DNA from 4 places in the Kitasatospora viridis genome. Region 1 is predicted to be linked to each of the others. Evidence: riboswitches for the same ligand, from Rfam matches in the RefSeq annotation. Region 1 holds a riboswitch; each other region holds the start of a gene.
The links. A riboswitch is a leader RNA that binds a small molecule or an ion and turns the genes downstream of it on or off. The one in region 1 is predicted to bind magnesium.

Region 1 (5,452 bases):
GCGCCGCGAGGTCATCGAGGTGCAGAGCGCCGAACTCCACCGCCTCTACGACACGCACCGGATCAGCGACACCACCCGCCGCCAACTCCAGCGCGACCTGGACCTGGAGGAGGCGGCGCTGGGGACGGTGTGATGACCCCCGGGCGCCTCTAGGATCGGCTCCATGAGGTCACCGAGGTCCGATGCCGCGTAAGCCGCCGGGCGTGGTGCGCGCGACCCCGCCCGAACACCCGGGGCCCGCCCCGGTCAGCCACCTGCTGATCGGCACCTGCCCCGGACCGCCGGCGTGCGCTGCCGTCCACACGTACCTCTTCGTCGACGGCCTGGACCTGATCGAGCGCAGCCACAGCGGCGCCGTCGGCATTCCGCCGCACCTGCTGCTCAGCCCCGGCGGGCCGCTCTACCCGACTGACCGCGCCCGCACGGTGACCGTGGCCGACCCGCCCCTGGGCTCCAGCAACTCCTTCGGAGTCGAGATCCGGATCCGGATGCGGGGCGGGACCGTCATCTGGAGCGACCTGATGTACCCCGGCGCGGACCGCGCGCCCATCTGGGAGGTGCGCTTCGAGCTCGCCCACTACCTGACCGAGCTCGAACGCGCCCACTCCCGCTGGGGGAACGCCGGTGGTTCGTAGGACCCCAGAGCGCCATTCCGGGCAGCCTGACAGGGCACCCTTGGGACGTCGATCCTGGTCAGGAGCGGTCGCGGCGCTCACGTTGTCGGCGAGCGGGCTCGGTTAGGCTGCCCCGCATGGTCGAGGGACAGCGGGAGCACTGGGAACGGACGTACGACGAGCATCCGGAGATGTACGGGCCGGAGCCGTCCGAGCCGGCGGTGCACGCGGCCGAGGCGTTCCGTGCGGCTGGTGCCCGCGAGGTGTTGGAGTTGGGGGCCGGGCACGGGCGGGATGCGCTGTACCTGGCCCGGGCCGGGTTCTCGGTGACCGCTGCCGACTTCAGTCCCGTCGGGCTCAACCAGCTCGCCGATGCCGCGGCGCATGACGGGTTGTCGGGTCGGCTGCGCACCGTGGCGCACGATGTGCGCACGCCGCTTCCGCTGGCCGATTCCTCGGTGGACGCCGTCTTCGCGCACATGCTGCTCTGCATGGCGCTGCGCACCGCGGAGTTGCACGCGCTGACCGCCGAGGTGCGCCGGGTGCTGCGGCCGGGCGGCAGCTTCGTCTACACCGTGCGCCACACCGGCGACGCCCACTACGGCGCGGGCACCGGCCACGGGGACGACATCTGGGAGCACGGCGGCTTCGCCGTGCACTTCTTCCCGCGCGAACTGGTGGACGCCCTGGCCGAGGGCTGGGACCTGCGGGAGGTCCAGCCGTTCGAGGAGGGCGCCCTGCCGCGCCGGCTGTGGCGGGTCACGATGTCGCGCGAGTCGAACCAGGGTCTGGTCTGACCGGTCCCGCCGATCCTGCGCAGGCGCAACATAGGCGCACCATAGGCGCAGGATCGGCGGGGCGCGCGCCCTAGGCCGCCGCCTGCACGAGGCGCGGGTCGTACTTGTAGCCGACCTGACGGACCGTCGCGATCGCGTCCCGGTGGCCCGGGCCGAGCTTGCGGCGGATCCGGGCGATGTGGGTGGCGATGGTGCGGGTGTCGCCGTTGTCGGGGCGGCCCCAGATCGCCTCCATCAGCTGGCCGCGGGAGTGCACCCGCAGCGGGCTGGCCACCAGGTGGGCGAGCAGTTCGAACTCCAGGAACGGCAGCTCTATCGGGCGCCCGTCCACCAGGACGGTGCGCTGGTCGACGTCGACCACCAGGCCGGGCAGCTCGGTCCGGGGAACGTCGGGGTGGTTCGCCGAGAAGACGACGTCGAGTCGGGGGTAGCGGATGGCCATGTCGAAGCTCCTTGGGTGGTGCGGGTTCAGCGGTCGGCGGTCCAGCGGCAGGCCAACCGGGTGGCCCCGTCGGCGGCGGTGACCGACTCCCAACGGGCCCGCAGCCGACGCGAACCGCCCTGCGGCCCGTCGGGGGTGACGGCGTGCAGCACCGGACTGTCGAACGGGCTCTCAGCGAGGCGCTGGACGGCCTGGGCGAACGCGGCGCGCAACGAGCGGGTGCGCGGGCGGCTCAGCTGGACGGACTGGAACGAGGCAATGACGGACATCTGGTGTCACCTCCGTGACCGGGTCTGCGGGCATGCCGAACACGCCCATGGACAGAACTGATGGGGGAAAAGGGAGTTGAGTGGGTGTCAGTGGGCGAGGGCGGACTGCACCAGCTTGATGACGACCAGGATCATCGCGATGAACAGGTACCCGCGCAGGGCGCCCATGCCGATCTTGCGACCCGTCGACATCACCGGCATCGTCAGCGTCTCCAGCGGCGGCATCCGCCAAGTGTCCCGGCCGGTACGGTCGATCGGGTCCTCCTTGGTCGCGGTGCGCTTGCGGGTGAAGGCGAAGCCCGCCGCCAGCACACCCACCACACCGCAGCCGGCCATGATGTCCAGGATCGCGCCCGAGGAGATGTCCGGGAACAGCACCGACGCGGTCAAGATGATCGACAGCGTCACCAGCACACCCACCACCGCGGACGTGAACGCGTTCGTCTTCGGCCCGTTCGTCCACGGCCCCAGCACCTGACGGTCGTTGCACAGCAGCAGCAGGAACACCGACGCCGACGGCAGCAACACCCCCGCCAACACCTGCACACCCTGCGTCAACAGACCCAGCGTGTGGTCCGAGGCCACCAGCACGATCCCCGCCGCCGCACACACCAGACCCGCGTACACCGCGTAGAACCCCTTCGCCCCACCGATCCCCCGGTGCAGCGAGTGCTTGATCCCGAACACGTCACCGATCGCATAAGCCGTCGACAGCGACACCGCGAACGCACCGATGATCGAGGCGTCCAGCAGCGCGATCGCGAACAGCACACCCACCAGCTTGCCCGCGTGCGCCTCCAACCCCCTGGCCACCCCGGCCGCGTCCGAGAACTGCCCGAACCCGTCCGTGCCCGCGAACGCCGCCGCCGCGAACCCCATCATCGCCGCCGCACCCACGACCACGATCACGATGCCGATCCACAGATCGACCTTCTCGTACTTCATGAACCGCGGCGTGATCCGCTTGTCGATCACGTAGCTCTGCTGGAAGAACAGCTGCCACGGCGCCACCGTCGTACCCACGATCGAGATGATCAGCAGCATCACCGTCGCCAACTGCCCCGTACCGCCCGGCATGTTGGGCACCACGAAGTCGTGGCCCATCTGCGAGCTCTTCGGGTGCACCATGAAGTAGATCGGGACCAGCAGCAGCGAACCCGCGCACAGCGCCACCGCGATCCGCTCGAACCGCCGGAACGAACCCGTGAACGCCGACGCGATGATGATCGCCGCCGCCAGCACCACCGACGCCACCTTCGGCAGCCCCAGGTACCCCGCCGCCAGCGTCACCCCGATGAACTCCGTCACCAGCGTCAACGCGTTCAACAGGAACAGGTCGATCACACTGAACGCGCCCCAGAACCTCCCGAACCGCTCCAGGATCAGCCGGGCGTGCCCCACCCCGGTCACCGCACCCAGGCGCAGCACCATCTCCTGGTTCACGTACAGCACCGGAACCAGCAGCAGCAGCGTCCACAGCAGGCTCGTGCCGTAGTTCTGCCCCGCCTGACCGTACGTCGAGAACGCACCCGCGTCGTTGTCCCCGACCATCACGATCAGGCCCGGCCCCACAATGGCCAGCAACGTCTTCAACTTCGCCGACAACCCCTTGCGCGGAGCGTCGTCGTCCAAACGAATGGTGCCCAGAGCACCCTTGATGTCACCGATGTGCGCGTCGTCCAGAACGGCGGCGCGGGGTGCCGGAACCCCGGCGGTGAGGTCGGTCTTGGTGGTGATGTCGGTCATGGCAGGCCTCCCTGGCCCCCCGATGACGGGGGAGGTCGGTGGCAGGCAGCAGCGATCCGCCCTGCGAGGGCCGTCCGGGCAGCACGAACTGACGTCGTGTCGGACGAAGGCGCAGAGAAGGTGGTTACCGCGTGCCGTAGGAGTACGAGGACAGGCGGGGGTAGGGGCAACTGTGGCCCGGACTACTGCAGTCCATGTCTCTCGCCTCCTCCCGGTCGCACACGCCCCGTGGCGTGTGTCATCGACACGGCAAGGAGTTCGCCAGTGCGCACGACGGCCTACTGGCTCACCCCAACTCGTCAGAGCTTTGGCACTTCACGGCGTACTCCCACCGGAGTGGGCAGCCACTTGGGATCAACCCTTAGGTCGGGAAGATCTGTCCTGACCCTGGGCGTCTCTCGACGTCGTGGGGTCAGTGGCCTGTGTCCGCGAAGACGCCTCACCGAACGAGGTGCCTGTTTTTGGATCCACTGCAAAACCACAACAAGGTTACTCCATGTTCGGGCAACCACTTCAGCCCTTTACGGAGTTTTGACGACCTGATTGCTACTCAGGCGGTCGGGTGCCCGGGCCGGCCGGGCCGAACTGCGCGGCGTGCTCGGCGATCCGGCGGACCGCGTCGACCGGCAGGTCGAGGTGCTGGGCCAGCCACTCGGGGCGGTGGCCCTGCACCGCGAGCAGGTAGGCGGTGTGGATCCGGGCGTCGTACGCCACCTCGGGCGAGGTGGTGGCGGCGAAGTCGCGGGCGTCCAGCAGGTAGAGCCGGGCCGCGCCGTCGCGCAGGGTGAGCCGCAGACAGCCGCGCGGCTGCGGGCCCCGGTCCTGCGGGTGGTGCTGCGGGTGGTGCTGCGCTGCGGCCGGCTGGTGCCGGACGTGTCGCGCGATGGTCAGGATGGACATGGCCAACCTCCGGTGTGCGCACGCGAGTTGACGGTACGTCGAGGACGCCGTCGACCAGCGTTGATCGAACGGGATGCCGGAAGGCGGTCGCCACTATAGCCACCGTTTGTGTCGTCACCGCCGCCTTGACAGCGTTCGCGAGAGCTGGGCCGTACTGTTCGCCGCGGCGCCCGTCTCCGATCCCGGCGCCGCTGTGACGGGGCGTCGACTCCGCAGGGTGGGCCCGCTCCGTCAGGCGGCCACCAGTGGGCGCACCCGCCGGGCCGGGCTCCGCTCCGGGCGCCAGATCCGCGCCGCCGCGACCGCCGCGACCGCCGCGAGGGCCCCCTGGGCGAGCACCGCCGCCGCCAGGCCCGCCGTGGCGCCGAGCCAGCCCGCGAGCGGATAGGTGAGCAGCCAGCAGCTGTGCGAGAGCGAGAACTGGGCGGCGAACGCGTCGGCCCGCCGCTCCGCGCTGACGCAGCGTCGGATCAGCCGGCCCGCCGGCGCGTTGACCGAGGCACAGGCCGCGCCGAGCGCCGCCCACACTGCAAGCAGCGTCGGCCACTGCCAACTCCCGCGCCCGCCGGCCATGGTGAGGCCGGTCAGCGGCACGAAGAGCGCCGCGATCGCGAAGCCGCCGCCGAGCAGCACGACCCGGTCCGACACCCGCTCCAGCACCCGGGGCAGCAGCAGCGCGGCCGT
Region 2 (5,452 bases), on a different contig from region 1:
AGGGCCTGGGCCAGCAGCTCTTCACCCGCGAGCTCGACCGGATCGCGCTCGGCATCCTGGCGCAGCTCGACGCCAACCGCGGCCGGCTGCGCGCCGCCACCGAGGCGGGCGTCGGCTTCATCCTGCGCGAGGCGGACGTGAACCCGCTGCTCAGAGCGGTGCTGACGGCCGATCGGGACGAGGAGAACGGGCTGCTCGCCTACCTGACCACCCGCTCCGGCGCCGCCTTCGACACCGTCTCCGAGCTGCTCACCGGCTACACCGAGGAGGTCTGGCCGGACGTCGACCCGCTCTCCCGCTCGCTCGCCGTGGAGGCCGTGGTGCGCCTCACCGCGAGCCACCTGCTCCAGTCCTCGGCGGACCCCGAGCAGTCCGGGCGCGCCGAGGCGGTGCGGCGGATCGCGGAGATCGTCATGCGGGTCTCGGGGGTGGTCGACCCCGAGCCGGAACCGACCGATGCGGAACCGACCGGGCCGGAACCGCCTGCCCCGGCCGGAATCTGACGGCACCGAATTCCGCTACCCGCCGTTTCGTTTATCCGGTTCCGCTGATCCCTTTCCGGCTGCCATTTCCGCTACGCCCCGTATCGCTTTTCCGCTCGGCGAATTCCCGCTTCAGGCGGAGGGCGCCGGCACCGGGGACAGCGTCGGGCCGGTCGGCAGGGGGCCGAACGCGCCCAGCGGCCAGACCCGCAGGCCGATCCGGCCGCTGACGGTGGCCAGGTCGCCCCAGCCGTAGCTGCGCGCGTCGTCGGAGCCGTCGGGGTTGTCGCCCAGGAAGAACAGCTTGCCCGGCGGCACCGCCTGCGCGTGCGCGGTCGCGTCCCGGCGGCCGTCCGGCTGGCAGCAGTTGCTGCTCCGGTGCGCCTGCCCCGGCCAGGTCGACTGGTCCACCCGGTACCACTGGCCGCTGCCGCCGGGCTGGACCAGCACGGTGAACGGGTCCTGCGGGGTCGAGTCGATCTCCACCCGGTCGCCGGGCAGGCCGATCACCCGCTTCACGATGGTGGTGTCCCGCCCGGGGGCGCGCAGCAGCACCACGTCGAACCGGCGCGCCGTGCCGCCCGTGCCCGGGACGGTCAGCAGGCGCTGCCCGTTGGCCAGCGTCGGCTGCATGCTGTGCCCGTCGACCCGCACCGCGAGCGCCGCGACCGCCACCGCCAGGGCCGCGCAGAGCCCCACCGACACGCCCAGCGCGACGAACAGCACCCGCCGGACCCGCCGGCCACCTTCGCCCCGTGCCATCGCACCCCTCCGGACTCGTGCGCCAAGACCGCCAAGACCGCCGAGCGTGCGGGCTGCGCCGCGCGGCCGTCAAGTACCGCGCACGGCCGGGGAACTGACCGGCGGCCGGCCCTGGCGTGTCACGGCCTCCGGCTCGCCGGGCACATGTCAGACTGGCGCGTCGGCCGGGCCGCAGGTCATGGGGGATATGGGGGGCGGCGTTCGCACCGGGTGGCCGCACACGTGGCAGTCCTGCCAAGAGTTAAGATCCAGTCGCGCGTGAAGCACACGAACGAGTGCCGCGGCGGTCGGCGGAAGCGGGGGAAGCATGGAGGTCCGGTTCGGCGTGTCCACAACCCTGCCGGGTCGTCAGCACGTGAAACCAGCCGCCCCGGAGCTCACGCGCTCAAGGAGGGGATCACGCTGAAGAACGACTACGCCCAGCCCGGTGCCACGATCGACACGGCACCCGGCGGGCTCGACGGACCCGCCGCACCACCTCTCGAAGCGCCGTCACTCGAAGCACTGCCGGCCGCCGCGGCGCGGCGGCCGTGGTGGCGCCGCGCCCGGTGGGAACTGCTGCTGCTGGTGTACGCGGCCTACGACGGCAGCCGCCTGCTCGCCAGCAGCAGCCTGCCGCAGGCCCAGCAGCACGGCCGTGACCTGCTCGCCGGCGAGCGGGCCCTGGGCCTGAGCCCCGAGCACTGGCTCAACCGCCTCTTCGCGCAGCACCCCTGCCTGGGCGTGCCCGCCGACTTCGCCTACGCCACGCTGCACTACGCGGTCACGGCGGGCGTGCTGTTCTGGCTGTGGCGCTACCGCCGCGAGCACTACGTGCGCGCCCGCACCTGGCTGGTGCTGACGACGACCCTCGGGCTGGTCGGGTTCATCGCGTTCCCGACCGCGCCGCCACGACTGCTCGACAACTCGTCAGGGTTCGTCGACGTGCTGGCCCTGCACTCCTCGCTCGGCTGGTGGAGCGGCGGGGGCGGCGTGCCGAAGGGGCTCGCCGCGATGACCAACGACTACGCGGCGATGCCGAGCCTGCACGTCGGCTGGGCCCTGTGGTGCGGGCTGCTGGTCTTCCGGCACAGCCGCAACCGCGTGCTCCGCGTGCTCGGGCTGCTCTACCCCGCGACCATCGCCGTCGTGGTGATGGGCACGGCCAACCACTACCTGCTGGACTGCGTGGCCGGCGTCGGGGTGACACTGCTCGGCCTCCTGGGCACCCGTCAGCTGTCCCGGCTGGGCAGGTGGTTCGGCGCCCGGCGCGCCCCCGGCCGAGCCTGACCCGACCACCGACCCGGGTGCTCGAACACCGGGGAAAAGGTCAAGACTTCGTAAAGGTGTTTAGTGACCCGCCGGATCGGGTCTAGGCTTGGCGAGGTTTGAAAGGCACCTCGTTCGGTGAGGCGTCTTCACGGACACAGGCCACTGACCCGACGACGTCGAGAGACGCCCAGGTTCAGGACAGGTCTTCCCGACTTAAGGGTTGACCCCAAGTGGCTTCCCGCGCCCCGCTATGGGCCCCCGGCCGGCGGTCGGGGCAGGGATCACGCCGTGGAGTGCCAAAGCTCTGACGAGTTGGGGTGAACCGGCACCACTGCGGCCGCGCATCGCGGCTGCGCCGGTGAACTCCTTGCCGAGTCGATGACGCGCGCCACGGGGCGCGTGCGACCGGGAGGAGGCGAGAGACATGGATTGCAGTAGTCCGGGCCACAGTAGCCCCTGCCCCCGCCTGTCCTCGTTCTCCGTCGGCATGCGATAACCACCCTCCCTGCACGCTCTTCTGACGGAGCGTCAGACCCGCGCGGTGCCGCCGCCGCGGGTCCCGGTGGTGCGCGCCCGGCGGCCGCCCTCCCGACAAGGAGGTGCCCCCGTGCACACCCTGACCACCCTCGACTTCCTCACCCGCCTCGCCACCGGCGTCGGCTGCGGCGCCCTGATCGGCGTCGAGCGCCAGTGGCGCGCCCGGATGGCCGGCCTGCGCACCAACGCCCTCGTCGCCGCCGGCGCCACCCTGTTCGTGCTCTACAGCGAGGCCGTCGGCGACGCCACCAGCCCCACCCGGGTCGCCTCCTACGTGGTCTCCGGCATCGGCTTCCTCGGCGGCGGCGTCATCCTGCGCGACGGAGCCGGGGTGCGCGGCCTCAACACCGCGGCCACCCTGTGGTGCTCCGCCGCCGTCGGCGTGCTGGCCGCCTCCGGGCACCTCGACCTGGCCCTGCTCGGCACGCTCACCGTGCTCGCCGTGCACCTCGTGCTGCGCCCGGCCGGCCGGCTGCTCGACCGGGCGCCCGCGAGCGGGACCGACCCGGACGCCACCGTCCGCGCCACCGTCCACCTGCGGTGCGACCGCCGCTCCGAGAGCCACGTCCGCGCCCTGCTGCTGCAGGCGCTCGCCGGCTCCGGCCTGGCCCCGACCGGCCTGCGGGCCCGCCGGGAGCGCGAGGACACCGCCAGCCTGCGGGCCACGGTCGCCATCACCGGCGACGTCGCCGCGGCGCTGGAGCAGGTGGTCTCCCGGCTCTCGCTCGAACCGGGCATCCAGGACCTGCACTGGCACCTGGAGGAGGAGCCCGACCGCACCGAGCAGGAGGCGCTCGCCTGACCGGGCGCGCTCCGACCCCCGAAATCCCTACCCCGGAAAGAGACATCCATGATCACCGCGCTCGACCACGTCCAACTCGCCGCGCCGCCCGGCACCGAGCCGCTGCTGCGGGCGTTCTACGGCGACGTGCTGCAGATGGCCGAGATCGCCAAGCCCGCCCCGCTCGCCGACACCGGCGGCTGCTGGTTCGCCGCCGACGGCGGACGGGTGCGCATCTACCTCGGCATCGAGGAGGGGTTCCGCCCCACCCACAAGGCCCACCCCGGACTCGCCGTCAGCGAGATCGACGAGTTCGCCACCCGCCTCGGCGAGCTCGGCGCCCTGGTGGTGTGGGACGAGACCCTGCCGCCCAGCCGCCGGTTCTACACCCAGGACCCGGTCGGCAACCTCCTGGAGTTCGTCGAGAGCGCGCCGCAGTCTTAGGACCGGTCAGGCTCCCGGTAGCAGGAAGGCCAGGAAGCGGGTGCGCACGGCGCAGAAGACGACAGCGATGATCGTCAGGTCGACGCTGGTGTTGAACCAGAAGCCGCGCGGCCCGAAGACGAAGGGCACCAGGAAGATGAAGAAGCTCTGCGCCACGTAGACGTAGAGCGAGTTGCGGCCGAAGGGCAGCAGCACCTTGCCGACCGTGCGCGCGATCGGGGCCTCGAAACGGCGGATGAGCACGTAGGTCCCGGCCGCGCTGACCGGTGCGATCACCGGGCGCAGCAGGCCCAGCCGGTTGTTCTGGAACAGCTCGTTGTACAGCGGCGAGCTGGTCCACTCCGGGTGGTAGAGCAGCACGGTGCCGGCGGCGTAGATCAGCACGGCGGCCAGCACCAGGGCCCAGCGCAGCGTCAGCCGCCGGCGCGGTGCCAGGCGTCCGACCCAGCCGCGCAGGTCGTCCCAGTGGTAGCCGGCCACGGTGCCCAGGAAGAAGTAGACGCCCCACTGCAGGAACGGGCTGGCGGCGCCGGTGGCGAACTGCGAGGGCAGCACGTAGCCGGCGTACGCGAGCAGCACCACCAGCGCGGCGAGCCGGCGGGAGAGCAGCCAGACGGCCAGCGGCACCAGCAGGAACATCGGCACGTAGAAGGTGAGGAAGTCGGCCCAGCCGTAGGTGTAGCGCAGCATCGCGGCCCGCCAGAGCAGGGCCGCCGGGGAGGAGCCGGTGTCCAGGCCGACCTTGACCGCGGTGACGCCGCGTGCCGCGGCCAGCCGTCCGATGCAGGTGAACAGCAGGGTCAGCGTCACGGCGACCAGGTACAGCCGGCCGGCCCGCTGCCAGGAGTTGCGCGCCATCCGCGCCGCCCCGTGCCGCTCCAGGTCGCGCCGGCGCAGCATGCCGACCAGCAGTCCGGCGATCAGGAAGAAGTTCTCCGCCTCGGAGACCAGCAGCGAACCCCGTCCGTCCACGTCCCCGAGCAGCGAGGGCAGGTAGTCGAGGTGCACCGCCGCGAGGATCGCCACGTAGTAGCCGCGCATCAGGTCGAGGGTGACGACCCGCTCGCGTCTGGGCCCGCCCGTCCCGACCCGCGCGTTCGCCGGGACGAACCGGGCGACTCGGCCTGACCTTGGCACATGGAGGAGCGACGTCATACCGACAGTCGGCCAGACCAGTCTTTGACGGGTCTGAGAG
Region 3 (5,452 bases), on a different contig from region 1:
CCCTTCGGGGCCGCGACGGTGGTGGAGCTGAGGGTGAACGGGACGGCGGTCAGCGACAGGTTCGCCGCCAGCGCGCCCTCGGTCATCGCCATCGCCATGGCGGTGATCGCGACGGCGGCCGGCACGGCCACCAGGGCGCTGCGCCGCCAGCGGGTGACGCCGCGCGGTGGCGCGACCGCCCGCCCCGCTCGACGGTTCGGTGTGTTGTGGGGTGCCTTCCTCGGATCTCTCCTGCATGGGTCACTCCGACGCTCTTCCCGCCTACGGCGGGGGGGTGGGTGAGGGCACTGCCGATGAGCCGATGACGGGAGGAACCGTGAGGAATCCACCCGAGTCGGTTTACAAGGTTCTGGCAGTGTGTCCAGAACGTAGGCACTATCAGACGGTCCGTCAATAAGCCGAGCAGGATTCGCTGACTAGACTCCGCGAATGGCCTGGTACCGCGATCCCGAAAGGTCCCCGGTGCGCGATCGGCTGCTGGACTCGGCCGCCGAACTGATCGCCGACCGCGGATTCCGCCGGCTGCACATGACCGAGATCGCGACCGTGGCCGGAGTCAGCAGGCAGACGGTCTACAACGAGTTCGGCTCCAAGGAGGGCCTGGGCCATCAGCTCTTCACCCGCGAGCTCGACCGGATCGCGCTCGGCATCCTGGCGCAGCTCGACGCCAACCGCGGCCGGCTGCGCGCCGCCACCGAGGCGGGCGTCGGCTTCATCCTGCGCGAGGCGGACGTGAACCCGCTGCTCAGAGCGGTGCTGACGGCCGATCGGGACGAGGAGAACGGGCTGCTCGCCTACCTGACCACCGCTCCGGCGCCGCCTTCGACACCGTCTCCGAGCTGCTCACCGGCTACACCGAGGAGGTCTGGCCGGACGTCGACCCGCTCTCCCGCTCGCTCGCCGTGGAGGCCGTGGTGCGCCTCACCGCGAGCCACCTGCTCCAGTCCTCGGCGGACCCCGAGCAGTCCGGGCGCGCCGAGGCGGTGCGGCGGATCGCGGAGATCGTCATGCGGGTCTCGGGGGTGGTCGACCCCCGAGCCGGAACCGACCGATGCGGAACCGACCGGGCCGGAACCGCCTGCCCCGGCCGGAATCTGACGGCACCGAATTCCCGCTACCCGCCCGTTTCGTTTATCCGGTTCCGCTGATCCCTTTCCGGCTGCCATTTCCGCTACGCCCCGTATCGCTTTTCCGCTCGGCGAATTCCGCTTCAGGCGGAGGGCGCCGGCACCGGGGACAGCGTCGGGCCGGTCGGCAGGGGGCCGAACGCGCCCAGCGGCCAGACCCGCAGGCCGATCCGGCCGCTGACGGTGGCCAGGTCGCCCCAGCCGTAGCTGCGCGCGTCGTCGGAGCCGTCGGGGTTGTCGCCCAGGAAGAACAGCTTGCCCGGCGGCACCGCCTGCGCGTGCGCGGGTCGCGTCCCGGCGGCCGTCCGGCTGGCAGCAGTTGCTGCTCCGGTGCGCCTGCCCCGGCCAGGTCGACTGGTCCACCCGGTACCACTGGCCGCTGCCGCCGGGCTGGACCAGCACGGTGAACGGGTCCTGCGGGGTCGAGTCGATCTCCACCCGGTCGCCGGGCAGGCCGATCACCCGCTTCACGATGGTGGTGTCCCGCCCGGGGGCGCGCAGCAGCACCACGTCGAACCGGCGCGCCGTGCCGCCCGTGCCCGGGACGGTCAGCAGGCGCTGCCCGTTGGCCAGCGTCGGCTGCATGCTGTGCCCGTCGACCCGCACCGCGAGCGCCGCGACCGCCACCGCCAGGGCCGCGCAGAGCCCCACCGACACGCCCAGCGCGACGAACAGCACCCGCCGGACCCGCCGGCCACCTTCGCCCCGTGCCATCGCACCCCTCCGGACTCGTGCGCCAAGACCGCCAAGACCGCCGAGCGTGCGGGCTGCGCCGCGCGGCCGTCAAGTACCGCGCACGGCCGGGGAACTGACCGGCGGCCGGCCCTGGCGTGTCACGGCCTCCGGCTCGCCGGGCACATGTCAGACTGGCGCGTCGGCCGGGCCGCAGGTCATGGGGGATATGGGGGGCGGCGTTCGCACCGGGTGGCCGCACACGTGGCAGTCCTGCCAAGAGTTAAGATCCAGTCGCGCGTGAAGCACACGAACGAGTGCCGCGGCGGTCGGCGGAAGCGGGGGAAGCATGGAGGTCCGGTTCGGCGTGTCCACAACCCTGCCGGGTCGTCAGCACGTGAAACCAGCCGCCCCGGAGCTCACGCGCTCAAGGAGGGGATCACGCTGAAGAACGACTACGCCCAGCCCGGTGCCACGATCGACACGGCACCCGGCGGGCTCGACGGACCCGCCGCACCACCTCTCGAAGCGCCGTCACTCGAAGCACTGCCGGCCGCCGCGGCGCGGCGGCCGTGGTGGCGCCGCGCCCGGTGGGAACTGCTGCTGCTGGTGTACGCGGCCTACGACGGCAGCCGCCTGCTCGCCAGCAGCAGCCTGCCGCAGGCCCAGCAGCACGGCCGTGACCTGCTCGCCGGCGAGCGGGCCCTGGGCCTGAGCCCCGAGCACTGGCTCAACCGCCTCTTCGCGCAGCACCCCTGCCTGGGCGTGCCCGCCGACTTCGCCTACGCCACGCTGCACTACGCGGTCACGGCGGGCGTGCTGTTCTGGCTGTGGCGCTACCGCCGCGAGCACTACGTGCGCGCCCGCACCTGGCTGGTGCTGACGACGACCCTCGGGCTGGTCGGGTTCATCGCGTTCCCGACCGCGCCGCCACGACTGCTCGACAACTCGTCAGGGTTCGTCGACGTGCTGGCCCTGCACTCCTCGCTCGGCTGGTGGAGCGGCGGGGGCGGCGTGCCGAAGGGGCTCGCCGCGATGACCAACGACTACGCGGCGATGCCGAGCCTGCACGTCGGCTGGGCCCTGTGGTGCGGGCTGCTGGTCTTCCGGCACAGCCGCAACCGCGTGCTCCGCGTGCTCGGGCTGCTCTACCCCGCGACCATCGCCGTCGTGGTGATGGGCACGGCCAACCACTACCTGCTGGACTGCGTGGCCGGCGTCGGGGTGACACTGCTCGGCCTCCTGGGCACCCGTCAGCTGTCCCGGCTGGGCAGGTGGTTCGGCGCCCGGCGCGCCCCCGGCCGAGCCTGACCCGACCACCGACCCGGGTGCTCGAACACCGGGGAAAAGGTCAAGACTTCGTAAAGGTGTTTAGTGACCCGCCGGATCGGGTCTAGGCTTGGCGAGGTTTGAAAGGCACCTCGTTCGGTGAGGCGTCTTCACGGACACAGGCCACTGACCCGACGACGTCGAGAGACGCCCAGGTTCAGGACAGGTCTTCCCGACTTAAGGGTTGACCCCAAGTGGCTTCCCGCGCCCCGCTATGGGCCCCCGGCCGGCGGTCGGGGCAGGGATCACGCCGTGGAGTGCCAAAGCTCTGACGAGTTGGGGTGAACCGGCACCACTGCGGCCGCGCATCGCGGCTGCGCCGGTGAACTCCTTGCCGAGTCGATGACGCGCGCCACGGGGCGCGTGCGACCGGGAGGAGGCGAGAGACATGGATTGCAGTAGTCCGGGCCACAGTAGCCCCTGCCCCCGCCTGTCCTCGTTCTCCGTCGGCATGCGATAACCACCCTCCCTGCACGCTCTTCTGACGGAGCGTCAGACCCGCGCGGTGCCGCCGCCGCGGGTCCCGGTGGTGCGCGCCCGGCGGCCGCCCTCCCGACAAGGAGGTGCCCCCGTGCACACCCTGACCACCCTCGACTTCCTCACCCGCCTCGCCACCGGCGTCGGCTGCGGCGCCCTGATCGGCGTCGAGCGCCAGTGGCGCGCCCGGATGGCCGGCCTGCGCACCAACGCCCTCGTCGCCGCCGGCGCCACCCTGTTCGTGCTCTACAGCGAGGCCGTCGGCGACGCCACCAGCCCCACCCGGGTCGCCTCCTACGTGGTCTCCGGCATCGGCTTCCTCGGCGGCGGCGTCATCCTGCGCGACGGAGCCGGGGTGCGCGGCCTCAACACCGCGGCCACCCTGTGGTGCTCCGCCGCCGTCGGCGTGCTGGCCGCCTCCGGGCACCTCGACCTGGCCCTGCTCGGCACGCTCACCGTGCTCGCCGTGCACCTCGTGCTGCGCCCGGCCGGCCGGCTGCTCGACCGGGCGCCCGCGAGCGGGACCGACCCGGACGCCACCGTCCGCGCCACCGTCCACCTGCGGTGCGACCGCCGCTCCGAGAGCCACGTCCGCGCCCTGCTGCTGCAGGCGCTCGCCGGCTCCGGCCTGGCCCCGACCGGCCTGCGGGCCCGCCGGGAGCGCGAGGACACCGCCAGCCTGCGGGCCACGGTCGCCATCACCGGCGACGTCGCCGCGGCGCTGGAGCAGGTGGTCTCCCGGCTCTCGCTCGAACCGGGCATCCAGGACCTGCACTGGCACCTGGAGGAGGAGCCCGACCGCACCGAGCAGGAGGCGCTCGCCTGACCGGGCGCGCTCCGACCCCCGAAATCCCTACCCCGGAAAGAGACATCCATGATCACCGCGCTCGACCACGTCCAACTCGCCGCGCCGCCCGGCACCGAGCCGCTGCTGCGGGCGTTCTACGGCGACGTGCTGCAGATGGCCGAGATCGCCAAGCCCGCCCCGCTCGCCGACACCGGCGGCTGCTGGTTCGCCGCCGACGGCGGACGGGTGCGCATCTACCTCGGCATCGAGGAGGGGTTCCGCCCCACCCACAAGGCCCACCCCGGACTCGCCGTCAGCGAGATCGACGAGTTCGCCACCCGCCTCGGCGAGCTCGGCGCCCTGGTGGTGTGGGACGAGACCCTGCCGCCCAGCCGCCGGTTCTACACCCAGGACCCGGTCGGCAACCTCCTGGAGTTCGTCGAGAGCGCGCCGCAGTCTTAGGACCGGTCAGGCTCCCGGTAGCAGGAAGGCCAGGAAGCGGGTGCGCACGGCGCAGAAGACGACAGCGATGATCGTCAGGTCGACGCTGGTGTTGAACCAGAAGCCGCGCGGCCCGAAGACGAAGGGCACCAGGAAGATGAAGAAGCTCTGCGCCACGTAGACGTAGAGCGAGTTGCGGCCGAAGGGCAGCAGCACCTTGCCGACCGTGCGCGCGATCGGGGCCTCGAAACGGCGGATGAGCACGTAGGTCCCGGCCGCGCTGACCGGTGCGATCACCGGGCGCAGCAGGCCCAGCCGGTTGTTCTGGAACAGCTCGTTGTACAGCGGCGAGCTGGTCCACTCCGGGTGGTAGAGCAGCACGGTGCCGGCGGCGTAGATCAGCACGGCGGCCAGCACCAGGGCCCAGCGCAGCGTCAGCCGCCGGCGCGGTGCCAGGCGTCCGACCCAGCCGCGCAGGTCGTCCCAGTGGTAGCCGGCCACGGTGCCCAGGAAGAAGTAGACGCCCCACTGCAGGAACGGGCTGGCGGCGCCGGTGGCGAACTGCGAGGGCAGCACGTAGCCGGCGTACGCGAGCAGCACCACCAGCGCGGCGAGCCGG
Region 4 (5,452 bases), 2.4 Mb from region 1:
GGTAGTCGCAGTAGCCGCGGACCTGTTCGATGGGATTCAGTACCGGCTGGGTGTACGCGTCGACCCGGCAGAGCAGGGGCTCGCCGTCCTCGGGGACTGCGTTGCTCCACTGCTTGAGCTCGACCACCACGTACGACGGTTCGCCCGTGCTCGGGTGGACGCCGGCGAGTATCACATCGGCTCGCTTGCTGTTGAGCGGAAGCGAGTACTCAAGGAGCACCTCCACCATGCCCAGCCCGGCGTCCAGGAGAGCGTTGGTCAGGGCCGGAATGCTCCGCTCCCAGGAACGCACCTCGGACGGGCTGGGCTTGTGGCCGTGCTTGTGGACGAACTGATCGATGAGGCGAATGAACAGTGATCCGGCCAGGTTCTCGGCGGCGACCGCGGACGCGGAGTCGCGGAACAGCAAGGAATGCTCCCAGGCAGCACGAAGTGACTCGTGCGGGTGGGGGCATGTCCCTGGTGGGAAGCCCGGCGGGCCGCGCTGATGACAGTCCCAAACCTACAACGGGAGCCCGAGCTCGTACCCGAACGCCTTGCGAGAGAGCCACCATCCACCGAAAGCAGTTGGTGTCGCGAACGGTTGGCGCAGGCGAGAGCGGGAGGGCGCAACTGGTGATGCGTCAGATCGCTTCCCCCGCAGTGGCCCAGTACGCCTCCCGGAGCCGGTCCAGCACCGGGTGGGCGGCCGGGAAGGCGTGTCCGTCGATGGCCGTGATCGGCCGTACGCCGATCGCTGTGTTGGTGGCGAACGCCGCGTCGAAGCGTTCGGTCAGCCGGTCCAGGGGGACGGGCACGGTCTCGTGGTCGGGGTGCAGTTCGCAGAGCAGCCGCATGGTCACGCCGTCCAGTACGTCGGCGCAGGGCTTGACGAGTTGCTCGCCGCGGACAAAGCCGATGTTCCAGGTGGCGCCCTCGCAGACCAGGCCGTCGGGGGTGGCGAAGAGGGCGTCGTCCCAGCCCTCGCGCTGGGCGGCGCGGCGCAGTCGCAGCGCGCCGTAGAGGCCGACGTGCTTGATCCGGGAGTCCTCGCGGCGGTACGGCGTCGAGCGCACCCGCAGGGGCGGCGGCTCGGTGCCGCCGGCGGGCCGGGTGCTGATCAGCAGGTGCGGGTCGGTGGCGGCGGCCGGGTGGCCCAGGTCGAAGCCGGGGTCGAAGACGGTGATCCGCACGATGGTCGGCGCGGGCGCCTGCGCGAGCGCCGTGCGCAGCTGACGGCGCACCAGTTCGAGGTCCAGCTCGGCGTCGAAGAGTTCGGCGCAGTCGCGGCGCAGCCGTTCGAGGTGGTGGACGAGTCCGCGGACGGTGCGACCGTCCTCGGTGTGCATGGTGGTGAAGTGGCCGTACGGGGTGAGGGCGAGCACGGCCAGCTGGTCGGCAGCCACCGGGCGGCCGTCGAGGAGGATCATGGCGGCCAGCATTCCACCGGCGGGCCCGAGCAGGAAGCTCATCGGCCGCCGTCCGGGCTCCCCCACCCGCGATGCGTTCCGTGTCACAGGTCAAGGTTTGGTAAATACGTCAAGGAGGGGTGACGGGGGACGCTACGCTTGACGAGGTTTACGGCGCGTTCGCCGCGAACCGGAGAATCGAAGGCACCTCGTTCGGTGAGGCGTCTTCACGGACACAGGCCACTGATCCCAACCGTCGAGAGACGCTCCGGATCAGGACAGATCTTCCCGACCTAAGGGTTGATCCCAAGTGGCTTCCGGCCGTTGCGCTGGATCACGCCGTGGAGTGCCAAAGCTCTGACGAGTTGGGGTGTACCTGCCTGCCCGTGGCGGGTTGGTCCGCTCCTTGCCGTGCTGTCATGCGCCATCGCGCGCACCGGCCGGGAGGAGGCGAGAGACATGGATTGCAGTAGTCCGGGCCACAGTTGCCCCTACCCCCGCCTGTCCTCGTACTCCTACGGCACGCGGTAACCACCTTCTCTGCGCCTTCGTCCGACACGACGTCAGTTCGTGCTGCCCGGACGGCCCTCGCAGGGCGGATTGCTGCTGCGTGCCCCCGAACTCCCCCTGACGCAGAGGGGGCTGAGGGAGGTTCACCATGACCGACACCATCACCACCACGAACCCGACGCCGCACGCCGCCGTCCTGGACGACGCGCACATCGGTGACATCAAGGGTGCTCTGGGCACCATTCGTTTGGACGACGACGCTCCGCGCAAGGGGTTGTCGGCGAAGTTGAAGACGTTGCTGGCCATTGTGGGGCCGGGCCTGATCGTGATGGTCGGGGACAACGATGCGGGTGCGTTCTCGACGTACGGTCAGGCGGGGCAGAACTACGGCACGAGCCTGCTGTGGACGCTGCTGCTGCTGGTTCCGGTGCTGTACGTGAACCAGGAGATGGTGCTGCGCCTGGGTGCGGTGACCGGGGTGGGGCACGCCCGGCTGATCCTGGAGCGGTTCGGGAGGTTCTGGGGCGCGTTCAGTGTGATCGACCTGTTCCTGTTGAACGCGTTGACGCTGGTGACGGAGTTCATCGGGGTGACGCTGGCGGCGGGGTACCTGGGGCTGCCGAAGGTGGCGTCGGTGGTGCTGGCGGCGGCGATCATCATCGCGTCGGCGTTCACGGGTTCGTTCCGGCGGTTCGAGCGGATCGCGGTGGCGCTGTGCGCGGGGTCGCTGCTGCTGGTCCCGATCTACTTCATGGTGCACCCGAGGACCTCGCAGATGGGCCACGACTTCGTGGTGCCGAACATGCCGGGCGGTACGGGGCAGTTGGCGACGGTGATGCTGCTGATCATCTCGATCGTGGGTACGACGGTGGCGCCGTGGCAGCTGTTCTTCCAGCAGAGCTACGTGATCGACAAGCGGATCACGCCGCGGTTCATGAAGTACGAGAAGGTCGATCTGTGGATCGGCATCGTGATCGTGGTCGTGGGTGCGGCGGCGATGATGGGGTTCACGGCGGCGGCGTTCGCGGGCACGGACGGGTTCGGGCAGTTCTCGGACGCGGCCGGGGTGGCCAGGGGGTTGGAGGCGCACGCGGGCAAGCTGGTGGGTGTGCTGTTCGCGATCGCGCTGCTGGACGCCTCGATCATCGGTGCGTTCGCGGTGTCGCTGTCGACGGCTTATGCGATCGGTGACGTGTTCGGGATCAAGCACTCGCTGCACCGGGGGATCGGTGGGGCGAAGGGGTTCTACGCGGTGTACGCGGGTCTGGTGTGCGCGGCGGCGGGGATCGTGCTGGTGGCCTCGGACCACACGCTGGGTCTGTTGACGCAGGGGGTGCAGGTGTTGGCGGGGGTGTTGCTGCCGTCGGCGTCGGTGTTCCTGCTGTTGCTGTGCAACGACCGTCAGGTGCTGGGGCCGTGGACGAACGGGCCGAAGACGAACGCGTTCACGTCCGCGGTGGTGGGTGTGCTGGTGACGCTGTCGATCATCTTGACCGCGTCGGTGCTGTTCCCGGACATCTCCTCGGGCGCGATCCTGGACATCATGGCCGGCTGCGGTGTGGTGGGTGTGCTGGCGGCGGGCTTCGCCTTCACCCGCAAGCGCACCGCGACCAAGGAGGACCCGATCGACCGTACCGGCCGGGACACTTGGCGGATGCCGCCGCTGGAGACGCTGACGATGCCGGTGATGTCGACGGGTCGCAAGATCGGCATGGGGGCCCTGCGCGGGTACCTGTTCATCGCGATGATCCTGGTCGTCATCAAGCTGGTGCAGTCCGCCCTCGCCCACTGAGGCCCGCCACGGCCGACGGGTCACGACGGCGCCCACCCCTGTCAACGGGGTGGGCGCCGTCGCTCGTTGGTGGGAGGGTGCGCTGACTGCCTGTCGCACGGGCTGTCCAAGATCCGAATATTCATCCGGCGCGGGCGGCGCAGCGGCTAGCGTGGTGGGATCCCGGACACCGCACGCGGCGCAGCGCGCCGGCAAGGAGCCTGTCATGAGTTCGAGCGCCACCGTTGCCCGTGCCCGGATACCCGGATCGAAGAGCATCACCAACCGGGCGCTGCTGCTGGCTGCCGCGGCGCAGGGCGAGACGCTGCTCGGGGCGCCGCTGGTCAGTGACGACACCCTGGCGTTCCGGGACGGGCTGCGCGAGTTGGGTGTGGTGATCACCGAGACGGCGGACGGCGACTGGCTGGTCGATGGGCTCGGCGGGGGGCCGCGCGGGCGGGCGAGCGTGTGGTGCGCCGATGCCGGGACGGCCGGCCGGTTCCTGCCGGTCTTCGCCGCGGCCGGTTCGGGTGAGTTCAACTTCGACGGCTCCGAGCAGCTGCGGGTCCGTCCGCTCGGCCCGCTGGTCGGGGCGGTGGAGGCGCTCGGCGCCCAGGTGCTGCCGGGCGAGGGCGGCGGCCTGCCGCTGCGGGTGCGCAGCACGGGGCTGCGCGGCGGCGAGCTGGTGCTGGAGTCCGGCACCAGCAGCCAGTACCTGACCGGGATCCTGCTCTCCGCCCCGCTGATGCACCGTCCGCTGACGGTCCGTGCGCCCGGCCTGGTCTCCAAGCCGTACGTCGACATGACGCTGGCGATGATGCGTCACTTCGGCGGCGAGCCTGCGGTCGGCCCCGACGGCCGGATTCAGGTGGCCGCCGGCGGCTACCGGGCCCGCGACCTGCGGATCGAGCCGGACGCCTCGACCGCCTCCTACGTCTTCGCCGGCGCCGCCGTGGCCGGGCGCTCGGTGACCGTGCCCGGGCTGGGCCGGGACAGCCTGCAGGGCGACCTGCGGTTCGCCGAGGTGCTGCGGCTGACCGGTGCCGAGGTGGAGATCGGCCCCGACGCCACCACCGTGACCGGCACCGGTGAGCTGCGCGGTGGGTTCGAGGTCGACATGGGGGACATCTCGGACACCTTCATGACGCTGGCCGCGATCGCCCCGCTCGCCGACGCGCCGATCACCATCACCGGCATCGGCCACGCCCGGCTCAAGGAGTCGGACCGGATCGCCGCGATGGCGACCAACCTGCGCGCCCTCGGCGCGACGGTCACCGACGGCCCGGACTGGATCACCATCACCCCCGGCCCGCTCCACCCCGCCGAGATCGCCTGCCACCGCGACCACCGGATCGCCATGTCGTTCTCGGTCCTCGGCCTGCGCTCGCCGGGCATCACGCTGGACGACCCGAACTGCGTGAGCAAGACCTTCCCCGAGTTCCACCAGGAGTTCGCCCGCCTCTTCGGCTGAGGCGAGTTGAGGCCGGCTGACGTGAGCTGAGCTGAGCTGATCGGACGGGCGCGCGGGCTTGGAGCCTGCGCGCCCGTCCGCGTTTCGTCGAGCACCGCTGGGCGCTGAGCGCCCGATCCTCCGTCCCCGGCCGGCTCGTAGGCGCGGGTCGCCCTGTCGACCGCCTACTCGACCCGGCCGGTTCTCCGCATGCCCCGGGCCAGGGCGGTGAGCATCTCGCCGACGGCCGCGCCCGCCGCCACGGACGGTGCGGCGGATAGCGTTCACTTCCAGTCCATTGCAATGAAGGTCGTCGCGAGCGTTGCATTACTT

Region 2: linked by a shared signal. The riboswitch ahead of FHX73_RS44345 (MgtC/SapB family protein) and the one ahead of FHX73_RS25985 (NRAMP family divalent metal transporter) in region 1 are both predicted to bind magnesium.
Region 3: linked by a shared signal. The riboswitch ahead of FHX73_RS30680 (MgtC/SapB family protein) and the one ahead of FHX73_RS25985 (NRAMP family divalent metal transporter) in region 1 are both predicted to bind magnesium.
Region 4: linked by a shared signal. The riboswitch ahead of FHX73_RS15010 (NRAMP family divalent metal transporter) and the one ahead of FHX73_RS25985 (NRAMP family divalent metal transporter) in region 1 are both predicted to bind magnesium.

Annotation. Positions count from the first base shown of each region.
Region 1 is NZ_VIWT01000001.1:5,785,356-5,790,807, reverse strand. It holds gene FHX73_RS26010 (Na+/H+ antiporter) at 1-133, shown strand, start outside; gene FHX73_RS26005 (hypothetical protein) at 183-635, shown strand; gene FHX73_RS26000 (class I SAM-dependent methyltransferase) at 752-1,411, shown strand; gene FHX73_RS25995 (winged helix-turn-helix domain-containing protein) at 1,482-1,853, opposite strand; gene FHX73_RS25990 (hypothetical protein) at 1,880-2,122, opposite strand; gene FHX73_RS25985 (NRAMP family divalent metal transporter) at 2,210-3,868, opposite strand; M-box (ykoK) riboswitch at 4,152-4,326, opposite strand; gene FHX73_RS25980 (hypothetical protein) at 4,415-4,768, opposite strand; gene FHX73_RS25975 (MFS transporter) at 5,000-5,452, opposite strand, start outside.
Region 2 is NZ_VIWT01000009.1:300,585-306,036, reverse strand. It holds gene FHX73_RS44360 (TetR/AcrR family transcriptional regulator) at 1-503, shown strand, start outside; gene lepB (signal peptidase I) at 615-1,244, opposite strand; gene FHX73_RS45455 (phosphatase PAP2 family protein) at 1,812-2,513, shown strand; M-box (ykoK) riboswitch at 2,616-2,819, shown strand; gene FHX73_RS44345 (MgtC/SapB family protein) at 3,103-3,834, shown strand; gene FHX73_RS44340 (VOC family protein) at 3,883-4,257, shown strand; gene opgC (OpgC domain-containing protein) at 4,264-5,412, opposite strand.
Region 3 is NZ_VIWT01000002.1:767,725-773,176, reverse strand. It holds gene FHX73_RS30700 (hypothetical protein) at 1-125, opposite strand, end outside; partial or broken gene FHX73_RS47710 (hypothetical protein) at 430-543, shown strand; gene FHX73_RS47705 (hypothetical protein) at 513-1,148, shown strand; gene FHX73_RS47355 (S26 family signal peptidase) at 1,211-1,396, opposite strand; partial or broken gene FHX73_RS47350 (S26 family signal peptidase) at 1,614-1,841, opposite strand; gene FHX73_RS45060 (phosphatase PAP2 family protein) at 2,409-3,110, shown strand; M-box (ykoK) riboswitch at 3,213-3,416, shown strand; gene FHX73_RS30680 (MgtC/SapB family protein) at 3,700-4,431, shown strand; gene FHX73_RS30675 (VOC family protein) at 4,480-4,854, shown strand; gene opgC (OpgC domain-containing protein) at 4,861-5,452, opposite strand, start outside.
Region 4 is NZ_VIWT01000001.1:3,368,628-3,374,079, forward strand. It holds partial or broken gene FHX73_RS15000 (DNA/RNA helicase domain-containing protein) at 1-409, opposite strand, end outside; gene FHX73_RS15005 (aminotransferase class IV family protein) at 624-1,409, opposite strand; M-box (ykoK) riboswitch at 1,590-1,765, shown strand; gene FHX73_RS15010 (NRAMP family divalent metal transporter) at 2,047-3,690, shown strand; gene aroA (3-phosphoshikimate 1-carboxyvinyltransferase) at 3,896-5,140, shown strand.